DNA from 2 places in the Streptomyces sp. NPDC060232 genome. Region 1 is predicted to be linked to the other one. Evidence: predicted binding sites of a transcription regulator. Region 1 holds the regulator's gene; the other holds the start of a gene.

What was found. Region 1 encodes HspR, which represses chaperone genes until heat shock. Its sites were predicted from a motif close to TTGAGNNNNNNNNNCTCAA; they were not measured.
Region 2: lon (endopeptidase La) is a predicted target of HspR. The motif match lies at 4,014-4,032, and genes of this name have one in related genera.

The regions. Positions count from the first base shown of each region.
Region 1 covers NZ_JBHXAG010000004.1:13,358-27,690, reverse strand. Annotated here, with positions in the region: gene clpB (ATP-dependent chaperone ClpB) at 1-1,974, opposite strand, end outside; gene ACFWFZ_RS08485 (pyridoxamine 5'-phosphate oxidase family protein) at 2,153-2,566, shown strand; gene ACFWFZ_RS08480 (hypothetical protein) at 2,701-3,015, opposite strand; gene ACFWFZ_RS08475 (hypothetical protein) at 3,012-3,287, opposite strand; gene ACFWFZ_RS08470 (helix-turn-helix transcriptional regulator) at 3,372-4,445, shown strand; gene ACFWFZ_RS08465 (heat shock protein transcriptional repressor HspR) at 4,525-4,998, opposite strand; gene dnaJ (molecular chaperone DnaJ) at 5,000-6,181, opposite strand; gene grpE (nucleotide exchange factor GrpE) at 6,221-6,880, opposite strand; gene dnaK (molecular chaperone DnaK) at 6,880-8,727, opposite strand; gene ACFWFZ_RS08445 (sugar transferase) at 8,935-9,492, shown strand; partial or broken gene ACFWFZ_RS08440 ((Fe-S)-binding protein) at 9,603-11,810, shown strand; gene ACFWFZ_RS08435 (Yip1 family protein) at 12,704-13,612, shown strand; gene ACFWFZ_RS08430 (phosphoribosyltransferase) at 13,709-14,209, opposite strand; gene dcd (dCTP deaminase) at 14,206-14,333, opposite strand, start outside.
Region 2 covers NZ_JBHXAG010000002.1:15,470-29,802, forward strand. Annotated here, with positions in the region: gene ACFWFZ_RS04155 (hypothetical protein) at 1-117, opposite strand, end outside; gene ACFWFZ_RS04160 (hypothetical protein) at 273-1,535, shown strand; gene ACFWFZ_RS04165 (sulfurtransferase) at 1,707-2,735, shown strand; gene ACFWFZ_RS04170 (DUF4097 domain-containing protein) at 3,137-3,907, shown strand; gene lon (endopeptidase La) at 4,055-6,451, shown strand; gene ACFWFZ_RS04180 (MarR family winged helix-turn-helix transcriptional regulator) at 6,615-7,055, shown strand; gene ACFWFZ_RS04185 (protein phosphatase 2C domain-containing protein) at 7,232-8,005, opposite strand; gene ACFWFZ_RS04190 (nitrate- and nitrite sensing domain-containing protein) at 8,404-11,391, shown strand; gene ACFWFZ_RS04195 (roadblock/LC7 domain-containing protein) at 11,388-11,876, shown strand; gene ACFWFZ_RS04200 (DUF742 domain-containing protein) at 11,873-12,262, shown strand; gene ACFWFZ_RS04205 (ATP/GTP-binding protein) at 12,243-12,872, shown strand; gene ACFWFZ_RS04210 (styrene monooxygenase/indole monooxygenase family protein) at 12,876-14,150, shown strand; gene ACFWFZ_RS04215 (NlpC/P60 family protein) at 14,087-14,333, opposite strand, start outside.

The DNA of each region.
Region 1 (14,333 bases):
GCCGGGCGGGGCGCCGACGAGCCGGGCCACGCTGTGCTTCTCGGAGTACTCCGACATGTCGACGCGGACCATGGCCCGCTCGTCGTCGAAGAGGAAGTCGGCGAGCGCCTTGGCCAGCTCCGTCTTGCCCACGCCCGTCGGGCCGAGGAAGAGGAAGGAGCCGGTCGGCCGGTCCGGGTCGGCGATGCCCGCGCGGGTGCGGCGTACGGCGTCGGAGACGGCCCGTACGGCCTCGGTCTGGCCGATCAGGCGGCGGCCCAGCTCGTCCTCCATGCGGAGCAGCTTCTGGGTCTCCCCCTCCAGCAGCCGGCCGGCGGGGATGCCGGTCCAGGCACCCACCACGTCCGCGATGTCGTCGGGCCCGACCTCGTCCTTGACCATGGAGTTCTTGGCGGTCTCGGCCGCGGCCTCCTCCTCGGTGGCTTCGGCCAGCTCGCGCTCCAGCTGCGGGATCTCCCCGTAGAGGAGCTTGGAGGCGGTGTCGAAGTCGCCGTCGCGCTGGGCGCGCTCTGCCTGGCCGCGCAGGTCGTCCAGGCGCTCCTTGAGCTCACCGACCCGGTTGAGGGACTGCTTCTCCTTCTCCCAGCGGGCGGTCAGGCCGCGCAGCTCCTCCTCCCGGTCGGCGAGGTCCTTGCGGATCTTGTCGAGGCGCTCGCGCGAGGCGGGGTCGGACTCGTTGTTCAGCGCCAGCTCCTCCATCCGCAGGCGGTCCACCGAGCGCTGCAGCTCGTCGATCTCGACGGGCGAGGAGTCGATCTCCATGCGCAGCCGGGACGCGGCCTCGTCGACGAGGTCGATGGCCTTGTCGGGCAGGAAGCGGGAGGTGATGTACCGGTCGGAGAGGGTCGCGGCGGCGACCAGCGCGCTGTCGTTGATGACCACCTTGTGGTGGGCCTCGTAGCGGCCCTTGAGCCCGCGCAGGATCGCGATCGTGTCCTCGACGGACGGCTCGGCGACCAGCACCTGCTGGAAGCGCCGCTCCAGCGCCGGGTCCTTCTCGATGCGCTCGCGGTACTCGTCGAGGGTGGTCGCGCCGACCATGCGGAGTTCGCCGCGGGCCAGCATGGGCTTGAGCATGTTGCCGGCGTCCATCGCGGAGTCGCCGCCGGCGCCCGCGCCGACGACCGTGTGCAGCTCGTCGATGAAGGTGATGATCTGGCCCTCGCTGGACTTGATCTCCGCGAGGACGGTCTTGAGCCGCTCCTCGAACTCGCCGCGGTACTTCGCGCCGGCGACCATGGCGCCGAGGTCGAGGGAGACGAGCCGCTTGTTCTTCAGGGACTCGGGCACGTCGCCCTTGACGATGCGCTGGGCCAGACCCTCGACGACGGCCGTCTTGCCGACGCCGGGCTCGCCGATGAGCACCGGGTTGTTCTTCGTACGGCGCGACAGGACCTGCACGACGCGCCGGATCTCGTGGTCGCGGCCGATGACCGGGTCGAGCTTGCCGTCGCGGGCGGCCGCCGTGAAGTCGGTGCCGAACTTCTCCAGGGCCTTGTACTGGCCCTCGGGGTCGGGGGTGGTCACCCGCCGTGCTCCTCGTGCGTTCTGGAAGGCGTCCAGCAGCTTCTTCGCCGTCGCGCCCTGGGCGGAAAGGACCTCACCGGCCGCGCCGCCCTTGGCGGCGACGGCGATGAGCAGGTGTTCGGTGGAGAGGTACTCGTCGCCGAGCTTGCCGGCCTCACTGTCGGCCTCGGCGAGCACGGCGAGCAGCTCGCGGGTGGGCTGCGGGGGTGCGACCGTGGAGCCGGTGACGCTGGGCAGTGCGGCGAGCAGGCGTTCGGCGCCGCTGCGCACGGCGGCCTGGTCCGCGTCCGTGGCGACCAGCAGGTCGATCACGTTCTCGTTGTCCTCGCCGGCGAGCAGGGCCAGCAGCAGGTGTGCGGGGGTCAGGTCCGCGTGGCCTTCCTTGACGGCCCTGCCGGTGGCCGCGTTCAGCGCGTCGCGGCTCTTGTTGGTCAGCTCGGCGTCCACTGCGCCTTCTCCTCTCCGAGGGAAACACAACCAGGTCGGCCCGGGTCCGGGTCCAGGTGTCTGGATCTGGGCCTGGATCTGCATCGGGGTCTGGATCTGACAGAGTCAGCGTATGCAAAGTTGAGTCTATTCCACTCAAGGCAGTTGAGGGGAACGCTTTCCCCGTAGCCTTCGGCCCATGTCCCATGACGTACTCAACCCGACGCCCGAGTACCTCGCCTTCTGGCGGGAGCGACACGTCTGCACGCTGACCACGCCGCGCCCCGACGGGACCCCGCACGTGGTGCCGGTGGGCGTGACGTACGACCCGGAGGCCGGCCTGGCCCGGGTGATCAGCAACAAGCACAGCAAGAAGGTCCGCAACGTCCTGGCGGCGCAGGCGGCGCAGGGCGGCGGGGCGCGGGTGGCGGTCTGCCAGATGGAGGGACGCCGCTGGGCCACGCTGGAGGGCCGTGCGGTGATCCGCACGGACGAGGCGTCGGTCGCCGAGGCGGTGGCGCGCTACGCGGAGCGGTACGGGCGGACCCCGTCGCCCAATCCCGACCGCGTGGTCATGGAGATCACCCTGGACCGGGCCATGGGTCGCGCATGAGCCGTTGATTCTTCATCTTGTCCGGTTCACGCACTGGACGCGGGCATCACAACGGCGCCATCGTGGTCAGGTCCACGACGGCGCCGTTGTGTGGGGGTAGCGCCTGAGCGATCTGGAACGACGGGGGAATCGCTTCAGGCACTGCGGGGGGTGGCGGTGGTGATGTCGGGCTCGAAGAGCTGGTGGTCCCGCTGATCGAGATTGACGAAGACCATTCCGTAGCGCACCTCGCAGCGGACGGGCTGCGGCGCGCCGCGCGGGCGGCGCAGGCACCGGTAGGCACGGACGTCCTCGTCCTCCTCGCGCACGATGACGATGGGCTGGCCGAACAGGGTGACCATCAACGAGTCGCCGGGGTGGGGGATGGCCGTGGCGAGGTCGATGAACTGCCAGCCCGAGCGGTAGGCCGACGCCATCTCGCGGCGGAAGCCGCGGTCGTCGGGGGTCATGCGGACACCGTCGCAGGAGCCTCGGTCCAGCCCGTGTCGTCCTTACCGCCCAGCTCGGCGGCGGTCCAGCCGGTGTCCGCGTACTTGCCCACGGGCGCCGTGGTCCAGCCGGTGTCGAACTCCGTGCTCGTCAGGCTCGTGCCCTGACCGTCCCTAGCGCTCCCCGCGTCACTTTCGACGGCGCTGACTGCCCCAAAAACCGCAACGGCGGAGAAACCTATGGCAAGCACCGAGCGAAGCATTCTCTTGTACATGGTCGGCTTCGTCCTCACTTGATGGAATCCTCTCCCCCGCGTGACAGACGATGGCTCATTCAGGCACGTCAATGCCACAGGGACGATGCATCATGTTCTTGCATGTTCAGGACCCTGGGGGGTGGAGATTTGACGCGAAAAGAGACAAAGGCGACACATCCCCACCCCGTCACGTCCATGTGCGCCGAGGGAACCCGGCTCTACGCGGCTGCCCTGAGCACCGGCCGGATAGCCCGGGGAGAGATCCAGAACGCCCCCTGCCTGCTGGAACTCGCCCTTCTGCAGCCCGACCCGGATGACGCCAACCAGCTCCGCCCGGTTCCCCCGTCCGTGGCTTTGGCTCAACGGCTCCACCCGATTGAACGCGAGATCCAGGACCGCCGACGCAGCGCTGTAGATCTCACCGACACTTTCGAGCCTTTCCTGGCCATCAGCGCACAGAGCCCGGCCAACACCCACGCCATCACGGTGCTGGAGGGTTTCGAACGGATCAACGCCGCACTGAACCTCGCGACGGCCGAATGCCACACCGAGGTACTGACGGTCCAGCCGGGCGGAGCGCGGCCCTCCGAGGCCCTCACACAGGCCCTGGAGCGCGACCAGCCGCTGATCGACCGCGGGGTCAGCATACGGACCCTCTACCAGCACACCGCACGGCACAGCCAGGGCACCCTCGCCTACGTGGACCGGATCTCCACGGGCAAGGTCGAGATCCGCACCCTCGAAGAGCTGATAGAGCGCCTGATCATCTTCGACCGCACCGTCGCCTTCATCCCGGTGAGCGACGACCGCCGCGTCGCGCTGGAACTGCGCCACCCCGGCCTCGTCGACTACCTCATCAAGGTGTTCGAGCAGCTCTGGCACCGCGCCGTGCCGCTCACCGAGGAGGTGACGTACCGCAGCACCCCCGGCGGCATCACCGGCGTGCAGCGCACCATCGCCCAGCTCCTCATCGAGGGGCACGTGGACGAGGCCATCGCCCGCCGCCTCGGTATGAACGTACGCACCTGCCGCGCCCACATCGCCAAGCTCGCCACCACCCTGGGCAGCGGCAGCCGCGCCCAGCTCGGCTACCTCATCGCCCGGTCGGGCATCCTGGGCCGCCCCTCGGCCCCCGAGGAGTGCGAGGACCACGGCCCGGACCACGACCCGCGCCCGGACCCGGAAGGCCTCTGAAAAGCCCTCAGGCCCCGCCCTGGGAGGGGCGGGGCCTGCAGGTGTGCTTCCGGGGGCCGGACGGCGTGCCGGGCGCGCGTCAGTCCATCGGGCGCTTGGGGCTGGGGCGCCAGACCACCAGGGCGCTGCCCGGCTGCGGCGGCTGGTAGGGGACCAGGTCGCGGCGGTACGAGGCGTGCACCTGGGCCTCGCGGGCCCGCAGCGTGGCGGCCGCGCCGTCCACCGCCGCCGAGAGCTCGGCGACGCGCTGCTGGAGCGCCGCCACCTGGTTCTCCAGTTCGATGATCCGCTTGATGCCCGCCAGGTTGATGCCCTCGTCCTGGGACAGCGTCTGCACCGTGCGGAGCAGTTCGATGTCCCGGGCGGAGTAGCGCCGGCCGCGGCCGGCCGTACGGTCCGGGGAGACCAGGCCGAGACGGTCGTACTGGCGGAGGGTCTGCGGATGCAGGCCCGAGAGCTGGGCGGCCACCGAGATCACGTAGACCGGGGTCTCGTCGGTGAGTGGATAGGCACCGCTCCCCAGACGGGAGGACTGTCGTCGGCGGCCGTCCATGTCATGCTCCCTTCGCGGACTCGAACAGCGCGGAGCGCGGGTCCTGCGACTCCGTCGCCTCGCGGTACATCTCCAGCGCCTCGCGTGCCTTGTCGGACAGCTCGGTCGGAACCGCGACCTCCACGGTGACCAGCAGGTCCCCGCGGGTGCCGTCCTTGCGGACCGCTCCCTTGCCGCGGGCCCGCATCGTACGCCCGTTCGGGGTGCCCGGGGGCAGTTTCAGCGTCACCGAGGGGCCGTTCAGCGTCGGGACCTTGATGTCGGCACCCAGCGCCGCCTCGGCGAACGTCACCGGGACGGTCACGGTCAGGTTGTCGTCCTTGCGGCCGAACACCGGGTGGGTCCCGACGTGGACCACCACGTAGAGGTCGCCGGCGGGGCCGCCGCGCTCGCCGGGAGCGCCCTTGCCGCGCAGCCGGATCCGCTGGCCGTCCAGGACCCCCGCCGGGATCCGGACCTGCATGGTGCGGGAGCTGCGGGCACGGCCGCTGCCCTTGCAGACGTCGCAGGGGGTCTCCGCGATCAGGCCGCGGCCCTTGCAGTCCGCGCAGGGATCGGTCAGCGAGAAGCCGCCGCCGCTGCCCCGCGAGACCTGGCCGGTGCCGACGCAGGTCGGGCACACCCGGGGCGTGCCGTTCTTGTCGCCGGTGCCCGAACAGGCCTTGCAGGGCGCCTGCGAGGACATCCGGAGCGGGACCGTGGCCCCGTCCACCGCCTCCGTGAAGGAGAGGGTGACCTCCGACTCGATGTCCTGGCCGCGGCGCGGCTGGGTACGGGTGCCCGCACCCGGGCCGGCGCCGCGGTTGAAGAGCCCGCCGAAGACGTCTCCCAGGCCGCCGCCGAAGCCGCCGGCCTGACCGCCCTGCTGGGTGCCCCCGAAGAGGTCGCCCAGGTCGAAGTTGAACGATCCGCCGCCGCCGCCCGGCCCGGGGCGGAAGCCGCCGTTGCCGAACAGCGCGCGCGCCTCGTCGTACTCCTTGCGCTTCTTGGCGTCCCCGAGGACGTCGTTCGCCTCGGAGATCTCCTTGAAGCGCGCCTCGGCGGAGGCGTCGCCCTTGTTGGCGTCCGGGTGGAACTCGCGCGCGAGCTTCCGGTACGCCTTCTTGATCTCGGCCTCGGTGGCGTCCTTCGGGACACCGAGGACCTTGTAGTAGTCCTTCTCCACGAAGTCCTTCGTGCTCATCCCCGGTGTCCCTCCTCCCGTGCCTCTACGTGTACTGCGTCAGCCCTGGTCGGCTGCATCCGCGTCCTCGCCGGACGGCTTGTCGCCCTCCGCGGACTCGGACTTGGGGGCCGCACCCGGCTGGGGCTCGGCCACCGCGACCCGTGCGGGACGGATCGTACGCTCGCCGATCCGGTACCCCGGCTGCAGGATCGCCACGCAGGTCGTCTCGGTGACGTCCGGCGCGTACGAGTGCATCAGGGCCTCGTGGACCGTCGGGTCGAAGGGCTCGCCCTCCTTGCCGAACTGCTGCAGGCCCATCTTGGCGACGACCGTCTCCAGCGATTCGGCCACCGACTTGAAGCCGCCGACCAGCTCGCCGTGCTCCCGCGCCCGGCCGATGTCGTCGAGCGTCGGCAGGAGCTCCGTCAGGAGGGACGCGACCGCGATCTCCTTGACGGTGATCCGGTCCCGCTCCACCCGGCGGCGGTAGTTCTGGTACTCCGCCTGGAGCCGCTGGAGGTCCGCGGTGCGCTCACCGAGCGCGGTACGGGCCTGGTCCAGCTGCGCCAGCAGGGCCACATCCTGTGCGCTGTCCCCGGCCGGGGCCGCCCCCTCCGCCGTGTCGGCGGAGTCGGCGGCCTTCGGCTCGGCGTCGTCCTGAGCGGCGTCGGCGGGGACTTCGGGCTTCTCGTCGAAGCCCGGGGTCTCCTCCGACATCAGGCAGCGCCACCCTTCGGCTTCTCGTCGTCGACGATCTCGGCGTCGACGACGTCGTCGTCGGCCTTGGCCTGGCCCGCGTCACCGGCCGCGCCGGCGGCACCCTGGGCGGCCTGCGCGTCGGCGTAGAGCGCCTGGCCGAGCTTCTGGCTGACCGCGGCGAGCTTCTCGGTCGCGCTGCGGATCTCGCCGGTGTCCTCGCCCTTGAGCTTCTCCTTCAGCTCGGCGACGGCCGACTCGACCTCGGTCTTGACCTCGGCCGGGACCTTGTCCTCGTTGTCCTTGACGAACTTCTCCGTCTGGTAGACGAGCTGCTCGCCCTGGTTGCGGGACTCGGCGGCCTCCTTGCGGCGCAGGTCCTCCTCCGCGTACTGCTCCGCCTCCTGGCGCATGCGGTCGACCTCGTCCTTGCCGAGCGAAGAGCCGCCGGTGACGGTCATCTTCTGCTCCTTGCCCGTGCCGAGGTCCTTGGCCGTGACGTGCATGATGCCGTTCGCGTCGATGTCGAAGGAGACCTCGATCTGCGGGACGCCACGCGGGGCCGGCGGCAGGCCGGTCAGCTCGAACATGCCGAGCTTCTTGTTGTACGCCGCGATCTCGCGCTCGCCCTGGTAGACCTGGATCTGCACGGACGGCTGGTTGTCCTCGGCCGTCGTGAAGATCTCGGACCGCTTGGTCGGGATCGTGGTGTTGCGCTCGATGAGCTTGGTCATGATGCCGCCCTTGGTCTCGATGCCGAGGGACAGCGGGGTCACGTCGAGGAGCAGGACGTCCTTGACCTCACCCTTGAGGACACCGGCCTGGAGGGTGGCGCCGATGGCGACGACCTCGTCCGGGTTGACGCCCTTGTTGGCGTCCTGACCGCCGGTGAGCTCCTTGACGAGCTCGGCGACGGCCGGCATGCGGGTGGAGCCGCCGACCAGGACCACGTGGTCGATCTCGGACAGCTGGATGCCGGCGTCCTTGATGACGTTGTGGAACGGGGTCTTGCAGCGGTCGAGCAGGTCAGCGGTGAGCTGCTGGAACTGCGAGCGCGTGAGCTTCTCGTCCAGGTGCAGCGGGCCCTCGGCGGACGCCGTGATGTACGGCAGGTTGATCGAGGTCTCCGTGGAGGAGGACAGCTCGATCTTCGCCTTCTCGGCGGCCTCGCGCAGACGCTGGAGCGCCATCTTGTCCTTGGACAGGTCGACGCCGTGGCCGTTGGCGAACTGCTTCACCAGGTAGTCGACGACGCGCTGGTCCCAGTCGTCACCACCGAGGTGGTTGTCACCGTTGGTGGCCTTGACCTCGACGACACCGTCGCCGATCTCCAGGAGCGACACGTCGAAGGTGCCGCCACCGAGGTCGAAGACGAGAATGGTCTGGTCGTCCTTGTCGAGACCGTAGGCCAGGGCGGCGGCCGTCGGCTCGTTGACGATGCGCAGGACGTTCAGACCGGCGATCTCGCCGGCCTCCTTGGTCGCCTGGCGCTCGGAGTCGTTGAAGTAGGCCGGGACGGTGATGACCGCGTCCGTGACCTTCTCGCCCAGGTAGGCCTCGGCGTCGCGCTTCAGCTTCTGCAGGATGAAGGCGCTCATCTGCTGCGGGTTGAAGTCCTTGCCATCCAGGTTGATCTTCCAGTCAGTGCCCATGTGGCGCTTGACGGAGCGGATGGTCCGGTCAACGTTCGTGACCGCCTGGCGCTTGGCCACCTCGCCGACGAGGACCTCGCCGTTCTTGGCGAAGGCGACGACGGACGGCGTGGTCCTGGCGCCCTCGGCGTTGGTGATGACGGTGGGCTCGCCGCCTTCCAGAACGCTGACGACGGAGTTAGTGGTGCCCAGGTCGATGCCGACCGCACGTGCCATTTCGATTCCTCCAGCTGACTTGAGTGGAACAGACTCAACCATGCCGTACCGGCCGCGCTCGCGTCAACAGAACTGAGTCGGGTCGGCTCAACCTTTAGCTGCCACTTACGCGCAACCTTCGCCTTTCCCGGGGACGGGACGGCCGGACGGGGGACCCGCGCCGCGCGGCGCGCCGGGGCCGCGACACCCGTGCGGCAGCGTGCTGGCATGCCCCTCACGCCCACCGCCCCCCGGCCGCGGACGCGGATGCGGATGCGGCGGATTCAGCTCCCAGCGGCCCCGCCGGCGAAGCGGGTGCTCGACCTCGCCGGGGCGGTGATCCTGCTGACCCTGCTCGCGCCGGTCCTGGCCGCGACCACCGCACTGCTGTACGCGGCCACCCGCGGGCACCCCTTCGCACGGGAGGCCGCCGCCGGGCTCGCCGGGCGGCCGCTGCGGACCTGGCGGTTCGACACGGCCGCGGCGGGGCGGACGGGCGCGCTCCTGGAGCGGTGCGCCCTCGACGGGCTCCCCCAGCTGCTCAATGTGGTCCGCGGCGAGATGTCGCTGGTCGGCCCGCGTCCGGAGGCCCGTACGGACCGCCCGGACCGGCTCCTCGTACGCCCCGGAATGACCGGTTTGTGGCAGGTCAGCGCACGCTCCGACCTACCCTGGGAGGAGATGGCGCTGCTCGACCGGCATTATGTGGAGAACCACTGGCTCGGGATGGACCTGGCAATCCTGGCGCGGACCCCGCGGGCGGCCTGTCGACAAAGGCTCGCCTGAGCGACACAGATCACCGCACGCTCAGCTACATTGCGGCGTCGGGAATGGGTAACCTCAAGCCTTGACTTCATAAGTTACCGCTTAGTAAGTGCCGCCCGAGGAGCCCTCCCATGCAACTCGCCGCGATCATCGTGTCGCTGGTCCTGACCGTGGTCGGCGTCGCGCTGCTCGCACGAGCCGTGGCGCAGATCTACCGCTTCGTGAAGATCGGACAGCCCGTGCCGGCCGGCAGCCGCACGGACGACCCGAAGGCTCGAACGCTCACCCTCGTCCGGGAGTTCCTCGGCCACAGCCGCATGAACCGCTGGGGCATCGTCGGCTTCGCCCACTGGTTCGTCGCGATCGGCTTCCTGACGCTCCCGCCGACCCTGGCCCAGGCCTACGGCCAGCTCTTCCAGGCCGACTGGACGCTTCCGGTCCTGGGCGGCTTCCTGCCGTTCGAGCTCTACATCGAGTTCATCGGCCTGATGACGGTCGTCGGCATCCTGGTCCTGATCGTGATCCGCCTGCTCAGCCTGCCCTCGCGGGCCGGCCGCAAGTCGCGCTTCGCCGGGTCGAAGGCCTGGCAGGCGTACTTCGTCGAGTACATCATCCTCACCATCGGCCTCGCGATCCTGTGCCTGCGCGGCCTTGAGGGCGCGATCCACCACGTGGACAGCTGGGAGCCGGCGTACGCCATCTCGTACCCGCTGGTCATGGCCTTCGACGGGCTGTCGGCGAGCGCTCTGCAGAACGCCATCTACTTCACCGCGATGATCAAGATCGGCACCTCGCTGATCTGGATGATCGTGGTCTCCCTCAACACCAACATGGGTGTCGCGTGGCACCGCTTCCTCGGCTTCCCGAACATCTGGTTCAAGCGGAACGCCGACGGCGCGACCGCGCTGGGTGCGCTCCAGCCGATGACCAGCGGCGGCAAGGAGATCGACTTCGAGGACCCGGGCGAGGACGACAACTTCGGCGTCTCGCAGGTCGAGCAGTTCTCCTGGAAGGGCATCCTCGACTTCTCCACGTGCACCGAGTGCGGCCGCTGCCAGTCGCAGTGCCCCGCCTGGAACACGGGCAAGCCGCTCTCCCCGAAGCTCCTGATCATGTCGCTACGCGACCACGCGCACGCCAAGGCCCCGTACCTGCTGGCAGGCGGCGGCAAGGACATGGAGGGCAACGAGAAGGCCACGGCGGAGCAGCTCGCCGGTGTCCCCGCCACGGCGCTGGCGGAGGCCGAGCGCCCGCTGATCGGCACCGTCGAGGAGAACGGCGTCATCGACCCGGACGTGCTGTGGTCCTGCACGACCTGCGGTGCGTGCGTGGAGCAGTGCCCGGTCGACATCGAGCACATCGACCACATCGTCGACATGCGCCGCTACCAGGTGATGATCGAGTCCGCGTTCCCGTCCGAGGCGGGCACGATGCTCAAGAACCTGGAGAAGAAGGGCAACCCCTGGGGCCTGGCGAAGAAGCAGCGCGTCGAGTGGACGAAGGAGGTGGACTTCGAGGTCCCGATCATCGGCAAGGACGCGGAGGACCTCTCCGAGTTCGACTACCTCTACTGGGTCGGCTGCGCCGGCGCACTGGAGGACCGGGCCAAGAAGACCACGAAGGCCTTCGCGGAGCTGCTGAACATCGCGGGCGTCAAGTTCGCGATCATGGGCGGCGACGAGAAGTGCACCGGTGACTCGCCGCGCCGCCTGGGCAACGAGCCGCTGTTCCAGCAGCTGGGCCAGGAGAACGTGGCCATGCTGAACATGGCGTTCGGCGAGGACGACGACGACCCGGAGACGAAGAAGCCGAAGTCGGCGAAGCGGATCGTCTCGACCTGCCCGCACTGCTTCAACACCATCGCGAACGAGTACCCGCAGCTCGGCGGCGAGTACGAGGTCATCCACCACACGCAGCTGCTCCAGCACCTGATCGACGAGGGCCGGCTGACGCCGGTGACGCCGGTCGACGGCCTGATCACCTACCACGACCCGTGCTACCTGGGCCGGCACAACAAGGTCTACACGCCGCCGCGCGAGATCATGTCGGCCGTGCCGGGGCTGCGCCAGCAGGAGATGCACCGCCACAAGGAGCGGGGCTTCTGCTGTGGCGCCGGTGGCGCGCGGATGTGGATGGAGGAGCGGATCGGCAAGCGCATCAACAACGAGCGCGTCGACGAGGCCCTGTCCCTGAACCCCGACATCGTCTCGACCGCCTGCCCGTTCTGCCTGGTCATGCTGACCGACTCGGTCAACGGCAAGAAGAATGAGGGCCAGGCGAAGGAGTCCGTGCAGGTCGTGGACGTGGCGCAGCTGCTGCTGGAGTCGGTCAAGACCCCGGGCCCGACGGAGGCGGAACTGGCCGCCCTGGCGGCCGAGGCCGAGGCGGAGGCCGCTGCGGCAGCCGCTGCGGCGAAGGCGGAAGCGGAAGCGGCGGCCAAGGCGAAGGCAGCCGAGGAGGCGAAGGCCAAGGCGGAGGCTGAAGCCGAAGCGAAGGCCAAGGCGGACGCCGAGGCTGAAGCCGAGGCGGCTGCGAAGGCGGAGGCGGAAGCCGAGGTGAAGTCGGAGGCTGACGCGAAGGCCGAGGCAGCGTCCGAGCCGAAGGCCGAGGCTGCGCCGGAGGCGGGAGCCGCGGCCGACGCGAAGACCGACGCGAAGACCGAGGCGAAGGCCGAGGCCGAGTCGGAGGCTCCGGCTGAGGCTGGCGCCGAGGCACCGGCCGCGGCCGAGCCCAAGGCGGAAGCCGAGGCGGCGCCGCAGGCCGACGCCGCGGGCGAGGCCGAGAAGGCGAGCCCGGCCGAGCCGAAGGCGAAGGCCGAGGACGCCACGTAGGCACCCGGGCCGGTAGCCGCCAGGCAAAGGGCCCACGCACCGGAACGGCCGGTCCCCGCTTGGGGACCGGCCGTTCCGGCTTTCCGGGGTCAACCCCGGCCACCACCCGCAGGGTGGTGGCCGGCAGAACGAACGAAGCCGCGCCCGGCGGCACCCGCCGACGCCATGCCACCGCTGCCACCACCACTGCGCCGCCGCTCGCCCCGACCCGGAGGTGGCCCGCCTTCTTCGGCGTGTCGACCGTGCACTTCTCTGCGTAAACCGGACACGCGGCCCATGGGTTCCGGGGGTGGGGTCAGCCCCCCGGGGATCCCCTAAGGGATGTCACAGGTCAGCCGCAAAGGGTGCCGGTTCCGGCTGCCCGGCCACCGGATCCCGCCGGACCAGGTACGTTCGATCACGTGGCTGGATTCAGGATCGGACGCGGCCGGGACAACAACCGCGCTCCGCAACAACCCCCGCAGCAGCAGCAGTCGTACGGTCAGCAGCAACCGCCGCCGTACGGCCAGCCGCCCTACCCTCCCGTCGGCGGGCCGCCACCGCAGCAGCAGTGGCCGCAGCCGAACGCCGGGGGCCACGGCGAGCCGGAGTACTTCGACCCGTACGGGCAGCAGCACCCGCACCCGCAGCAGCCCCCGTACGGCCACGGAGGCGGCGGGAACTACAACAACGACAACCCCGGGCACACGCAGGTCTTCGCCGTCGGCGAGGACCCGTACAGCCAGGGCGCGACCTACCACGCGGGCGCTGCCGCGGCGGCGCCGTCCGGGCCGCGGCTGCCGTGGAAGGAACTGCTCCGCGGCATCGTGACGCGGCCGGGGCAGACCTTCCTCCAGATGCGCGACTACCCCGTCTGGGGTCCGGCGCTGATCGTGACCTTCCTCTACGGGCTCCTCGCGGTCTTCGGCCTCGACGACGCCCGCGAGGACGTGATCAACGCGACCCTGTCGAAGGCCGTCCCGATCGTGCTGTCCGCCGGCGTGGCCTTCGTCATCTGCGGTCTGCTCCTGGGCGCGGTCACGCACACCCTGGCCCGCCAGATGGGCGGCGACGGCAACTGGCAGCCCACCGTGGGCCTGTCGATGCTGGTCATGTCCATCACGGACGCGCCGCGCCTGCTCTTCGCCGTGTTCCTCGGCGGCGACAACATGATCGTCCAGGTGCTGGGCTGGGCCACGTGGGTCGCCGCGGGCGCGCTGTTCACCTCGCTGGTCAGCAAGTCGCACGACCTCCCGTGGCCGAAGGCGCTCGGCGCCTCCGCGATCCAGCTGATCGCCCTGCTGTCGATCATCAAGCTGGGCACCATCTAGCACGGACGGCACGGACGGCACGCACACGCAGAGACGCGAGGGGCCCCCGGCAACGGCCGGGGGCCCCTCGCGCATGTCCCGCCGGACAGCCGCGGATCAGGCGTCGAGGACCTGGCCCTCTCGCTTGACGACCGGCGGCTCGACCGACCACGGGAAGTTGATCCACTCGTCGGTCTTCTTCCACACGTACTCGCACTTCACGAGGGAGTGGGACTTCTCGTAGACGACGGCGGAGCGCACCTCGGCGACGTGGCCCAGGCAGAAGTCGTGCACCAGCTTCAGCGTCTTGCCGGTGTCGGCGACGTCGTCGGCGATGAGGACCTTCTTGTCGGTGAAGTCGATCGCCTCGGGCACGGGCGCCAGCATGACCGGCATCTCCAGCGTGGTGCCGACGCCGGTGTAGAACTCCACGTTCACCAGGTGGATGTTCTTGCAGTCCAGGGCGTACGCCAGGCCGCCGGCGACGAACACGCCGCCGCGGGCGATGCTCAGGATGATGTCCGGCTCGTAGCCGTCGTCGGCGATGGTCTGCGCCAACTCGCGCACGGCGGCGCCGAAGCCCTCGTAGGTCAGGTTCTCGCGTACTGCGTCGCTCATGCCTCGTGCCTCACCTGGGTGCGGTGGAAGTTCTGGAAGGAACGCGAGGCGGTCGGCCCGCGCTGCCCCTGGTACCTGGAGCCGTACCGTTCGCTGCCGTACGGGAACTCCGCGGGCGAGCTGA
Region 2 (14,333 bases), on a different contig from region 1:
CGGCGGTGCGTCGTCACCGCCACCGGAACCGGACGGTCCGCACCCGGCCAGGACCACCGCGCTCAGAAGTACCGCCGCCACCGCCCGGAACGCGCGCACACCCACCTCCGCAGCCACTCGGGTCCACCCCCGAGTATGGAGTCCGCACCCCCGATCCGACAGCTCCACGACAGCTCCAGGAGGCCGCCATCCGCCGCATCGCGCCATGGCGCCCGCTCCCGCCGCTGCTCGCCGCGGTCCTCGGCCTCTGGGGCCTGGAACGGGGCGGCAGCATGTGGCGCGACGAATCGGTCACCTGGCAGGTGGCGCACCGGTCGCTCGGCGGGATACGGGACCTCCTCGGACAGGTCGACGCCGTGCACGGCCTCTACTACGTCCTCATGCACGGCGTGTTCCAGGCCTGGGACGGCGGCCTGTGGGCGCTGCGGCTGCCCTCCGTCGCCGCCACCGCCCTCGCCGCCGCGGGGGTGGCCGCCGTCGCGCACCGGCTGGCGGGGGAGCGGGCCGCGCTCCTCGCGGGCTGCGTGTACGCCGTGCTGCCACCCGTCCAGATGTACGCCCAGGAGGGCCGCTCGTACGCGATGGTCGCGGCTGCCGTGGTGTGGGCGACGTACCTGATGCTGTGCGAGCGGTGGGCGGCCTACACCGTGGTGCTGCTGATCGGCTGCTGGCTGCACGAGTTCGCCGCGCTCGCACTGCTCGCCCACGCCTTCACCGCCCGGCACTCCCGCGGCTGGCGGGCCGGCGCCGCGACCGTCGTCGTCCTGCTGCTGCCGCTCGCCGTGGTGAGCGTGCGTCAGGCGCACCAGCAGCTCGGCTGGCTGGGCCGGCCGAGCTGGCAGGACTGGGCCGCGTACGCGGTGGTCGGCGCCGCCTCCCTGATGCTCGCGCGGGGCGCCCCGAAGGACCTCGTACGGGTGGCGCTGCCCCTGGTGCTGCTGCCGCCCGGACTGCTGATGGCGATCTCGCTGCTCAACCCCTGGTACGTCGACCGGTACGTGCTCTACGCCCTGGCCGGGCCCGCCCTGCTGGCCGGCGCGCGGCTGGCCGACGCCCGCGGATGGCGCCCGTGGGCGGCGGCGGTCGCCCTCCTCGTGCCGTTCGGCCTGTGGTCGGCGTGGCTGCGTACCCCGGAGAGCCGCAAGGACGACGTGGTCGCGGTGGCCGCCGCGGTACGGGAGCGGGCCCGCCCGGGGGACGCGGTGGTGTTCATGCCCTCCCGCAGGCGCGAGTGGCTGCTGTCCTCGCCGGACCTCTACGACGGCCTGCGGGACACCGCCCTGTCCGCCTCCCCGGCCGCCTCCCACAGCCTCCAGGGCACCGAGCTGCCCCCGGAGCGGATCCGCGCGGCCCTGCTCGCGTCGCCCCGGGTGGTCGCCCTGCTGGACCCGGCGGGCCAGCCGCTGGACCCCTACCCGCGTGAGGCGGTCAAGCGGGAGGTGCTGGCGGGCTCGTTCGACCTCTGCTCGGTCACCGGGGTGCGGGGCGCCCGGGTCGCGCTCTACGCCCGTCCCGGCGGCTGCCCCGCCCCCTGACGCGGGAGGCTGCCCCGCCTCCTGGCGCGGGCGGGTGAACCGGCCCCGAGGCGGGGGCGGTTGCCGGCCGGCGCGGGCCGCGCCGGAGGATGGGGCGACCGCGTCGCACAGCCGGCGGGCCGCGCCGCCCCGGCGGAAGGGACGCGGCACGCCGATCCCAGGAGGTGCCGTATGCCCACGTCCGACCGCCCCGCGTCTGACCGCCCCGCGTCTGACCGCTCCGCGTCCGACCGCCCCGGGTCCCGCGAGCCCGAGCCCGGCCCCGGGGCCGACCCGGCGGCCGGGGGACCGGGGCCGCTGGTCGGGGCCGACTGGCTGGCCGCCCGGCTGGGTGCCCCCGGACTGGTCGTCTTCGACGCCTCCGTCGGCGCCCACCGCGCCGCGGGCCACCGCATCCCCGGCGCCCGCCCCTTCGACCTCGACGGAGCCCTCTGCGACCACGCGGCGCCCGCACCGCACACCATGCCCGGGCCCGCCGAGTTCACCGAGGCGCTGCGGTCCCTCGGCGTCGACGACACCGACACCGTCGTCGTCTACGACGGCGCCGGCGTCTACTCCAGCGCCCGCGCCTGGTGGATGCTGCGCGCCATGGGCTTCGACCGGGCCGCCGTCCTCGACGGGGGACTGCCCGCCTGGACGGGCGCCGGCCTGCCCGTCGAGGCCGCCGCCCCGGAGTACGGGGGCCCGCGCGGCACCTTCACCGCCCGGCCCCGTCCGGGGCTGCTCGTCGACGCCGAGGCCGTCGCCGCGGCCCTGTCCGACCCGGCCGCGGCCGTCCTCGACGCCCGTACCCGCGAACGCTTCGAGGGCACCGCCCCCGAGCCCCGTCCGGGCCTGCGCGGCGGCCACATGCCGGGCGCCGTCAGCCTGCCGTTCGGTGAACTCCAGCGCCCCGACGGCGTGATGCGCCCGGCCGGGGAACTCCGCGCCGCCTTCGAGGCGGCCGCGGGCGGGCGCGAACGCCTCCGCTTCAGCTGCGGCTCCGGGGTGACCGCCTGCGTGCTGGCCCTCGGCGCCGAACTCGCCGGCTACCGGGACCTGGCGGTGTACGACGGCTCCTGGAGCGAGTGGGGCCTGCCCTCCCCACAGCGCCCGGTCGCCACCGGGCCGGGAGCCGGCGCGGTCGCCGCCCCCGGGGCCGGTGCGGGCGCCGGCCTGGGGCCGGCCGAAGACGACCGACCGCACCTTCAGGAGTTCTGACGCCCCACCGGTGGGGGGCCGCAGTCGGAAGGAGGGCCCCTCGCAGTCGGTGTCGCCGGAGGCAGACCGCGGCCCAGGCGTCGGTGCGGTTCTTCGGCGAGTGACCGGGCCCGGGGTTCTCCTGGCCGGCACCGGGGATGTTGAAGCACTGGGCGTCCGCCCGGACGCTCAGGAGGCCGGAGGCCCCGTAGCCCGCGACGGTCACGTACGCGTAGCCGAACCGCCCCGAGGCGGCGGACGCGGAGGCCGGGACGGCGACGGGGAAACGACCCCGCTCGGCCCGAAGGCCGAAGGGGGCCCGCCGCCGGGGCCCTCCCCCGCCGGGTACGGGGGATAACCCCACACCGGATCCGGGTACCGGCACCATCGGCCGCGCGGGGCGGGCGCCGGAGGATCGGCGCATGACTTCCCACACCACGGCTGCCCGGGCCGCCCGGGTCGCCCGGGCCGCGGCCGTCGCCCTCGCGGCCGGCCTCGTCCTGGCCGGATGTTCCTTCGTCGACGGTCCGCGCGAGACGGCGCGCGCCGACACCACGGTCACCGAGGCCGTCACGGCCGTGGAGGTGACCGGCACCCGGGCCGGGTCGATCGAGATCACCCCGGGGGCCGGTCCCGGAGTCACGGTCCGCCGCACCGTCCGCTACCGCGGCGACACCGCCCCCACGCCCGGCCACCAGGTCGACGGGGGCGTTCTCACCTTCACCGCCGGCGGCTGCCCGAGCAGCTGCCGCATCGACTACCGGCTGGAGGTCCCGGCCTCCGCGAAGGTCACGCTGGAGAGCGACAGCGGCGACATCACCGTGAGGGGCGTGGCCGCGGCCGAGGTGGAGGCCGAGTCCGGCGACGTCCGGGCCGAGGGCATCGCCGGCCCGCTGAGGATCCGTACGACCTCGGGCGGGATCACCGCCACCGGCCTGGCCGGCCCGGACACCTCGGTGCGCTCCGACTCGGGCGACACGCGCCTGGACTTCGCGAAGGCCCCCGCCTCGGTGCTCGCCGAGACGACCTCCGGCGACGTCAGCCTGAAGGTGCCCGCGGCCCCCTACCGGCTCTCCGTCTCCACCACCTCCGGCGCCCGCGACGTCTCCCTCCCCGACGACGCCTCCGCCCCCTCCCGCCTCACAGCGAAAACCACCTCCGGCGACATCCGCGTCTCCCCCCTGACCGGCTGACCGGCTGACCGGCTGACCGGCTGACCGGCCCCCGGTCCGGGAGGCTGCCCGGGGCGTGTTCGCCCCCGGCGAACGGGGGTGGGGAACACCGGCAGGCGCAGATGCATTGAGTCCCCATAGCTCAACTTCACTGCCGGAGGGAAGATCATGGCTTCGACGTCCGTAACGCTCACCCTGCCCGTGCTGCCTCTCGACGACGAGGTCGTGCTGCCCGGAATGGTCGTTCCGCTGGACCTGTCCGACGCCGAGGTGCGCGGGGCCGTCGAGGCCGCCCAAGCCGCTGCGGGCACCGGGAAGCCCCGAGTGCTGCTCGTGCCGCGGATCGACGGCACGTACGCCGCGACCGGTGTGCTCGGAACCGTCGAGCAGGTCGGCCGGCTCTCCGGCGGCGACCCGGGCGCGCTCATCCGCGGCCTCGGGCGCGTCCGCATCGGCGCCGGCACCACCGGGCCAGGAGCGGCGCTCTGGGTGGAGGGCGAGACCGTGGACGAGACCGTCCCCGATCCGCTGCCGGGCGCTGTCGCCGAGCTCGTCAAGGAGTACAAGGCACTCGCCACCAGCTGGCTCAAGAAGCGCGGGGCCTGGCAGGTCGTGGACCGCGTCCAGCAGATTGAAGGGGTCTCCGCCCTCGCCGACAACTCCGGATACTCGCCGTTCCTGACGGTCGAGCAGAAGGTCGAACTCCTGGAGACGGCCGACCCGGTCGCCCGCCTCAAGCTCGCGATCAAGGCGCTCAGCGACCACCTCGCGGAACAGGACGTCGCCGAGTCCATCGCCAAGGACGTCCAGGACGGCGTCGACAAGCAGCAGCGCGAGTTCCTGCTGCGCCGCCAGCTGGAGGCCGTACGCAAGGAACTGCGCGAGCTGAACGGCGAGAAGGAGGGCGAGGAGTCCGACGACTACCGCGCCCGCGTCGAGGCCGCCGACCTCCCCGAGAAGGTCCGGGAGGCCGCCCTCAAGGAGGTCGACAAGCTGGAGCGGTCCAGCGACCAGAGCCCCGAGGGCTCCTGGATCCGCACCTGGCTCGACACCGTCCTCGAACTGCCCTGGAACGAGCGCACCGAGGACCGGTACGACATCCAGGGCGCCCGGGCGGTGCTGGACGCCGAGCACGCGGGCCTCAGCGACGTCAAGGACCGCATCACCGAGTACCTGGCCGTGCGCAAGCGCCGCAGCGAGCGCGGCATGGGCGTCGTCGGAGGCCGCCGCGGCGGCGCCGTCCTCGCGCTCGTGGGCCCGCCCGGCGTCGGAAAGACTTCGCTGGGCGAGAGCGTGGCCCACGCCATGGGGCGCACGTTCGTCCGGGTCGCCCTCGGCGGCGTCCGGGACGAGGCCGAGGTGCGCGGCCACCGCCGGACCTACGTCGGCGCCCTGCCGGGCCGCATCGTCCGGGCCATCAAGGAGGCCGGGTCGATGAACCCGGTGGTGCTCCTCGACGAGATCGACAAGGTCGGCTCCGACTTCCGCGGCGACCCCGCGGCCGCCCTCCTGGAGGTCCTCGACCCCGCCCAGAACCACACCTTCCGGGACCACTACCTGGAGGTCGAACTGGACCTGAGCGACGTCGTCTTCCTCGCCACCGCCAACGTCCTGGAGGCCATCCCGGAGGCTCTCGCCGACCGCATGGAGCTCGTCCGCCTCGACGGTTACACCGAGGACGAGAAGGTCGTCATCGCCCGCGACCACCTGCTGCCCCGCCAGCTGGAGCGCGCCGGGCTCGGCGCCGACGAGGTGGTCCTGGAGGAGGACGCCCTGCGCAAGCTGGCGGGGGAGTACACCCGCGAGGCGGGCGTCCGCACCCTGGAGCGGGCCCTCGCACGCCTGCTGCGCAAGGTCGCCGCCCAGCACGAGCTGGGCGAGCGCGAACTGCCCTTGCGCATCGGGGCCGACGGGCTGCGGGCCCTGATCGGACGCCCGCACCACGTGCCGGAGTCCGCCCAGGACCCGGCCGAGCGGCGCACCGCCGTCCCCGGCGTGGCCACCGGCCTCGCGGTGACCGGCGCGGGCGGCGACGTGCTGTTCGTGGAGGCCTCGCTGGCCGACCCGGAGACGGGCGCGGCCGGACTGACCCTCACCGGCCAGCTCGGCGACGTGATGAAGGAGTCGGCGCAGATCGCGCTGAGCTTCCTGCGCTCGCACGGCGCCGAACTGGAACTCCCGGTCGCCGACCTCAAGGACCGGGGGGTGCACATCCACTTCCCGGCCGGCGCGGTGCCCAAGGACGGCCCGAGCGCGGGCATCACCATGACCACCGCCCTCGCCTCCCTGCTGTCCGGGCGGCAGGTGCGCACCGACGTGGCCATGACCGGCGAGGTCTCGCTGACCGGGCGGGTCCTGCCGATCGGCGGGGTCAAGCAGAAGCTGCTCGCCGCCCACCGGGCGGGTCTGGCCACCGTCATCATCCCCAAGCGCAACGAGGCCGACCTGGACGACGTCCCGGCCGAGGTGCTGGAAGGGCTGGAGGTGCACCCGGTGACCGATGTGCGCCAGGTCCTGGAGCTCGCTCTGGAGGGGGCTCAGGTGCAGGTCCCGGCCGTCGCCTGACCCCTGGCCGAAGGGCATACGCCGCCCCCCGGACGGCCCGGGTCCCCGCTCCGGCGGGGCCCCGGGCCGCCCGCGCACCCGCTGCGAAATACTGGCCCCCACCCACCGGGACCCACCGGGGGCCACACATCGAAGCATCGAAGCATCGAAGAAGGAGCGGGACGTGCGCGGGAGTGAAGACCAGGAGTTCCTTGCCCTGGAGCGGGAGCTGTCCGTCTTCCTCCGGCGGGCCCGCGCCTCCTCCGGGGAGATGGCCCGCGCCCTCCACCCCGAGCTGGAGCCCGCCGCGTACGGGCTCCTCGTACGCCTGGAGGCCGCCGGCCGGCAGCGGGCCACCGACCTCGCCGCCTACTTCGGCGTAGGCAAGGCCACCATGAGCCGGCAGCTGCGGGCCCTGGAGGTCCTGGGCCTGGTGGCCCGCGAGCAGGACCCCGCCGACGGGCGCGCCTTCCTCGTCGGGCTCACCGAGGAGGGCCGTGAGCGGTTCCTGCGGGTACGGGGCGCACGGCGCGAGCAGTACATGCGCAAGCTCGCCGGATGGGACCGCGGCGAGGTCGCGGAACTGGCCCGGCTGCTGCACCAGTTGAACGCCGGCGCCGACTAGGTCTGTATCGAGTTGCCCCGTGGAGCAAGGAGCGGCGTTGGGTGCGTGCCCTCGGCGTGCGGGACGCATGTCCTCGTAGCGGAGCTACTGGGGCATGTGGCTCGTGCGCCGAGGTGCGTGCCGGGCGTCGCGACGCCGCGGGGCAACTCGATACAGGCCCTAGTGCCGGCGGCGCCTCAGAGTTCCGCGTAGACCGCCGTTGCGTCGTCGTGCCGCTTGTGCCGGGTCGCCGGGCGTGCCCGGTCGGACTCGGCGGCGCGGACCCGGCCGATCAGGCCCTCCGCGCCCTCCTTGCGCAGCACCGCCAGGCACTCGGCCCAGTCGCCCTCCCCGAACGTGTCCGTCCACCGGCTCGCCCCGTCCGTGAGCGCGGCCACCGCCCGCACCCGGCCGCGCGGGGTGCGCCCGGTGACCGCCCGGGCCGCCACCGACGGGTCCGCTGCCGCCGTGAAGAAGCCGCCCTCGGCGTTGCGCAGGGCGTCCGTCGCGGCCACCGAGCGCAGCACCTCCCTCGGCACCCGGTCCAGCCGGTCGTCGAGCACCGCCGTCACCTCGCCCGCGGGCGCCTGCAGGAGCAGTACGGAGTCCGAGAGCACGAGGTGCTCCACGTACGCCTCGTCCCAGCGGACGACGACGACCGTCGCCTGCGGGGTGCGTACGTGAGAAAGGTCACACGTGTCACGGTGGGCCGCAGCCGTGGCGCGGACGGCCTCGGCCAGGATCCGGTCCAGCGGCATGTCCCGTCGCGATCCGGACAGTTCGGTCAATCGGCCGCCGAGCCGGGCCGTGAACCACGGCACGCCGTGCACGCACCCGTCCCCGCCCGCGGGCGGGGTGACCCCGTCCAGCACCACCAGGACCCCGCCCCCCGAAGCGGGCGCCGACGCCGACACCCAGTCCTCATTGGGGCGTTCCTGGCTGCCGGGGGCCGTGGCGAGGTCGATGCGCATACGGACATTCTGCCCGGCGGCGGCCCGCGGACACGGGAAGGTACGGACCAGGGGAGGAGTGGTGGACGGCCCGCGTACGCACGGCGTCCGGCCCCGCCCGGCAAGGCCCCGGCACGGGACCGGCGATGTGGGCGGGGCATACTGCCAAAGGCCGCATCGATCTTTCAACCACCTGTCCACGGAGGCGCTCTGCGACCGGGCACCCGAGTTGGTCGCCAACTCATCCGTGATGTTCACTCGTTCGAGTGGCCGGGTGGGCGATGTGCGGCTCTCTCCCCAACACGCTGCAAAGGTCTGAGGCGGTACGAGGGGGCAGGGGGCGTTTACTTGTTGACCGGCCGTTACCTCGGCCACACGAGTAGACGAGCAACAGCACACGTACAGGATTGCGAGCACCGGTGCAGAAGAAGCGGTCTCGGAAGAACGGCACCGCCGCCGAAGGCCCGGCCCCCGCAGGACGCCGCGTCCGCGTGCGCAGCCGGCTGGTCGTCGGCGTCGCCGTCGCAGGACTCGCCGTCCTCGCGGCCGGCACCCCCGCCGTCGTCACCGCCGCGAGGGAGCTGAACGACTCCCAGCGGCTGGTCACCCTCGCCGAGCAGACCGGCCAGATCCTCACCCTCACGCACGTCCTCGCCGACGAGCGCGACGCCGTCGTCGAGTACGCCGCCAAGGGCCGCCCCGGCGCCGCCAAGGGCGGCCTCCAGGACCGCATCCTGCGCACCGACCGGCAGATCGCCGAGGCCGCGGGCGTGGTCGACGAACCCCTCGCCATGGCCCTCGCCCGCGTCGCGTCCGTGCGCGCCGAAGCCATCGACGGCAAGGGCACCGCCCTCGCCGCGCACCAGGCCTACACCGGCGTCATCACCGAACTCCTCACCCCGGGCGCCCGGCTCGCCGAGCTGACCCCGCCGCGCGCCGAGCCCGCCCTCGTCACCACCCGCCCGCTGGCACCCCTCGGCCAGGCCGTGGAACAGGCCTCCGCCACCCGCGGACTGCTGCTCGGGGCGCTGGCCGTCCCCCGCGGCGAACAGGCCCCGGGCTCGGCCTCGGTCGACGAACTCACCACCGTCGCCCAGCGCACACGCGTACGCGAGCAGGCCGCCCTCGACGACTTCGCGCGGGTCGCCCGGCCCGACGTACGCCAGACCCTCACCGCCACCGTCACCGGCCCCGAGGTCAAGGCGGCCGACGACTACCTCAAGCGGCTCACCGACCGGCCCACCCTGAGCATCCCCGACCGCAAGACCGACGGCGCCGCCGTCGGCGCCGCGCTCACCGCCCGCATCGACCGGATGCGCACCGTCGAGGCCACCCTCGCCGGCCAGCGCGCCTCCGCCCTCGCCTCCCTGCGCGACGACGACGTGACCCGGCTGGAGATCCTGGTCGCCCTGCTCGGCCTGCTGTTCCTCGGCGCGGTCGGCTTCTCCACCGCCGTCGCGCGCTCGCTCACCCGCCCGCTGTCGGTCCTGCGGCGCGGCGCGGAGCGGCTCGCCACGCCCGAGGGCTCGGTGGAGCCGGTGCGGTTCACCGGCCGCAACGACGAGTTCGCCGAGGTCGTCCGGCACCTGAACGCCGTACGGGACCAGACGGTCTCCCTGCACACCCGGATCGCCGGCCTCGACGCCGACCGGCGCCGCATCATCGGCCGCAACGAAGCGCTCGCCTCCGGCCGGGAGGCACTCGAAGAGGAGCTGACGGAGCTGCGCGCGGGGCTGGAAGAGCACCGCCGCATCATGTCGTCGACCTCCGTCTCACTGTCGCTGCGCACCCTGGGCCTGGTGGAACGCCAACTCGCCGTCATCGAGGAGCTGGAGTCCAAGGAGCAGGACCCCGACCGGCTCGCGAACCTCTTCAAGCTCGACCACCTGGCGACCGTGATGCGCCGCCACAACGAGAACCTGCTGGTCCTCGCCGGGCAGGAGCACGGCCACGGGCAGGGACTCCCGGTGGCGCTGGTCGACGTGATGCGGGCCGCCGTCAGCGAGATCGAGCGCTACGAGCGCGTCGACCTCGCGGCGCTGCCCTCGTACACGCAGGTCGCCGGACACGCCGCCGACGACATCTCCCACGTGCTGGCCGAACTGCTGGAGAACGCGACGACGTTCTCGCCGCCGGACGTCAAGGTGAAGGTGTCGGGCTGGACCCTGGACTCCGGCGACGTGGTGCTCTCCGTCGTCGACGAGGGCATCGGCGTCACCGACGAGCGCCTCGAAGCGCTCAACGCCCGGCTGTCCACGCCCGAGGCGTACGACGAGGAGCCCGAGGAGGAGCACGGCCTGGGCCTCGGCCTGTACGTGGCCGGGCGGCTCGCGGCACGGCACGGGGTCACCGCGGAGCTGCGCGGTGCCCGGCACGGGGGCACCGAGGCGCTGGTCGTCATCCCCGCGACGCTGCTGCCGGCCACCCCGCCGGCCTCACCCGTGCACACCCTGGCCGCACCGGGCGCGCCCTCGCTGCACCTGCCGGGCGTGATAGCGGAGGCGAACGAGAACACCCTTCCCGCCCGCCCGCGCGGCGCCCACGCCGCCCCCGAGGCCACGGCCCCGGCCGCCCCGAACCAGGAGCCTGCGGCGCCGGACCTCACCGATGCCGCCGAGCCGGTCCTCCCGGCCGAGCCGGTCCTCCCGGCCGAGCCGGTCACGCCGGTCACCCTGGCCGAGGCCCTGGCGGCCCCGACGGAGGCCGTCCTCCCGTCGCCGGACGAGGTGTCCACCGAGGCCCCGGCTGCGGACGCCCCCGTGGCCGAGCAGGTCTTCACTGCCGCCCCGGCCACCGACGCCCCGCGCGCGGACGAGGTCTTCACGGCCGCCCCGGCCACGGACGCGCCGCCTGCGGACCAGGTGTTCACCGCGGCCCCGCCCGCGGACGCGCCCCCGGCCGACGAGGTGTTCACCGCCGAGCCCCCCGCAGGGGAACAGCTCCTCGCACGCATCGTCCACGACACGGACCCGGCCGACTTCACCCTGCCGGATCCCGCCGAGGCCGACACGGCCGAGCCCCCCGCAGGGGACCCGGCCGAGCCCCCCGCAGGGGACCCGGCGAGGGACCACGCCCACACCCCCGCCGAGGCCGACTGGCTCCCCCGCCAGGGCAGCCACCCCGCCGACCCGTCCGAAGGCGGCGGCCCCGTCACCGACAAGGGCCTGCCGAAGCGCACCCCGCGCACCGTCGCCGCCCCGCGCACGGAGGACGTACGACCCCAGCCGCCGCGCCGGGTCGACGCCGAGGAACTGCGGCGCCGGCTCGGGGGCTTCTACCAGGGAGCCCAGGACGGCCGCCGCGTCGTCGCCGCCGAGCTCGCGCAGGACCGGGAGCCGGACCGGGAGCAGGGGCAGGGGCAGGGCAAAACCGACCAGGGGGACAGCGCACAGGAGGCACGCACATGACCGCGCCCAGTACGTACGGACTGAGCACCCAGGCCCGCAACCTGCAGTGGCTGCTGACCGACCTGGTCGAGGAGGTGCCCGGCGTCAACTCCGTCGCCGTCGTCTCCTCGGACGGGCTGCTGCTCCTGTCCTCCGACCCCGGAGCGGGCGGCGCGGGCGAACCGCAGGCGACGCCGCGGCCCAAGGGCCCCCGGGGGGCGTCCGCCGACCTCGCCACCATCGTCTCCGGCCTCGGCAGCCTCACCACGGGGGCGGCCGCCCTCATGGAGTTCGGCGCCGTCAAGCAGACCATGGTGGCGATGGAGCACGGCTCCGTCTTCGTCATGGCCATCAGCGACGGCTCACTGCTGGGCGTGCACGCCACGCCCGACTGCGACATGAGCGTCGTCGCCTACCACATGGCCCTGTTCGTCGGCCGCGCCGGCCACGTCCTGACCCCCGAAGTCCGCAGTGAGCTGCGCCAGTCGATGGAGAACACCCCGTGAGGAGACCGGCCGCCGACCGACTCCCGATACGCGGAGCCGACCGCCGTCCCGCCCGCGTCCGCCCGTACTCCCTGACGGGCGGACGGACACGGTTCACCCAGGTCCTGCACGTCGAGACCTTCGTCGCCGCCCTGGACACCAAGGCGTCCGAACCGCAGAAGCCCGACCGCATGCCCGAGATGCCCGCCATCGTCGAGGTGTGCCGCCGCATGCGCACGATCGCCGAGATCGCCGCGCTGCTGAAGCTGCCGCTCGGTGTGGTCCGCGTGCTCGTCAGCGACCTCGCCGACCAGGGCAGGATCCGTGTCTACGCGACGGGCCACGGCACCGGCCGGCCCGAACGCGCGCTGCTGGAAAGGGTGCTCGGTGGTCTTCGCCGTATCTGACAAGCCCGTGGTCGACGACGAACCGGCGCAGCCCTGGCAGTACGACCGCTCCCGTGCGCCTGTCGCCGTCAAGGTGCTGGTCGCGGGCGGCTTCGGCGTCGGCAAGACCACCTTCGTCTCCTCCGTCTCCGAGATCACCCCGCTGCGCACCGAAGCGGTGATGACCCAGGCCAGCGTCCCCACCGACGACCTGTCCGGCACCCCGGACAAGCACACCACCACCGTCGCCATGGACTTCGGCCGCGTCACCCTCGACGACGACCTCGTCCTCTACGTGTACGGGACCCCGGGGCAGGAACGCTTCTGGTTCATGTGGGACGACCTGGTGCGCGGAGCCATCGGCGGCCTCGTCATGGCCGACACCCGCCGCCTGCGCGACTGCTTCCCCGCCCTCGACTACTTCGAGAGCTCCGGGCTGCCGTACGCCGTGGCCGTCAACCACTTCGAGGGCTCGCCGTCCTACGAGCCCGAGGACGTGCGCGAGGCCCTCAGCGTCCCGCCGCACGTGCCCGTCGTCATCATGGACGCGCGAGAGCGGCGGACGGTCGTCGAATCCCTGCTGGCGCTGGTGGGCCACGCCCTCGACAGCACTCCCGAACAGAGGACTTGAGAGATGCGCAGGATACTTGTCGTCGGAGCCGGCCAGTCCGGTCTCCAGCTCGCCCTCGGACTCCAGTCCAAGGGGTACGAGGTCACCCTCATGTCCAACCGGACCGCGGACGAGATCCGCACCGGCCGGGTCATGTCCACGCAGTGCATGTTCGACACCGCGCTCCAGCACGAGCGCGACCTGCGGATCAACTTCTGGGAGCAGCAGGCGCCGAAGATCGAGGGCCTCGGGGTCTCGGTCGCCGCCCCCGACGGCAGCCGCCCCATCGACTGGCTCGGCCGCCTCAAGGGCTACGCGCAGTCCGTTGACCAGCGCGTGAAGATGGCCGGCTGGCTGGACACCTTCGCGCAGCGCGGCGGGCAGCTCGTCATCCACGGCGCGTCCGTCGCCGACCTCGACTACTTCTCCCGCACCTACGACCTGGTGCTGGTGGCCGCCGGCAAGGGCGAGCTGGTGTCGATGTTCGAGCGGGACGCGGCGCGTTCCCCGTACGACACCCCGCAGCGCGCGCTGGCCGTGTCGTACGTGCACGGGCTCGGTCCGCGCCCCGAGCACCCGGAGACGGAAGCGGTCCGCTGCAACCTCGTCCCGGGCGTCGGCGAGCTGTTCGTCATGCCGACCCTGACGACCTCGGGCCGTGCGGACATCCTCTTCTGGGAGGGCCTGCCCGGCGGCCCGCTGGACGTCTTCAACGGCGTCAACGACCCGGCTGAGCACCTCGCGCTCACCCTGGGGCTGATGGAGAAGTACACGCCGTGGGAGTACGGCCGGGCGACGAAGGTGGAGCTCACGGACGCGGGCGGCACACTCGCCGGTCGGTACGCGCCGGTCGTGCGCAACCCGATCGGACGCCTGCCCGGCGGCGGGCTCGTCCTCGGCGTGGCCGACGTGGTCGTCGCCAACGACCCCATCACGGGGCAGGGTTCGAACTCCGCGGCCAAGTGCGCGGCCTCCTACCTCTCCTCGATCCTCATGCACGGGGACAACCCGTTCGACGAGGCGTGGATGAAGGCGACCTTCGACAAGTACTGGTTCGCCACGGGCAAGCCCGCGACCCGGTGGACGAACGCGATGCTGGGCGTGCCGCCGGAGCACGTGCTCAACCTGATCGGCGCGGCCGGGCAGCTCCAGCCGGTAGCGAATCGATTCGCCAACGGCTTCGACAACCCGGCCGACTTCGACGCCTACTTCTACGACCCCGAGGACACCGCCGACTACCTGGCCGAGGTGGCCTCGGCCGCAGGCGTCTCGGCCGCGGGCGCCTCCTCGGAGGAGTAGCCGGCATCGTCCCCCGCCGCCGCCGTGCCCGAGGCCTCGGGCAGCGGCGGCGGGGCGAACTCGGCGAGCGGTGTCCCGTCCGGATCCGGCCGCACCGCCCCGAGCAGCGGGTTCGCGGCGACCGGCGAGACCTTCACGACGGACCCGGGCCGCGGCGCCTGGATCACCTTGCCGTCACCGACG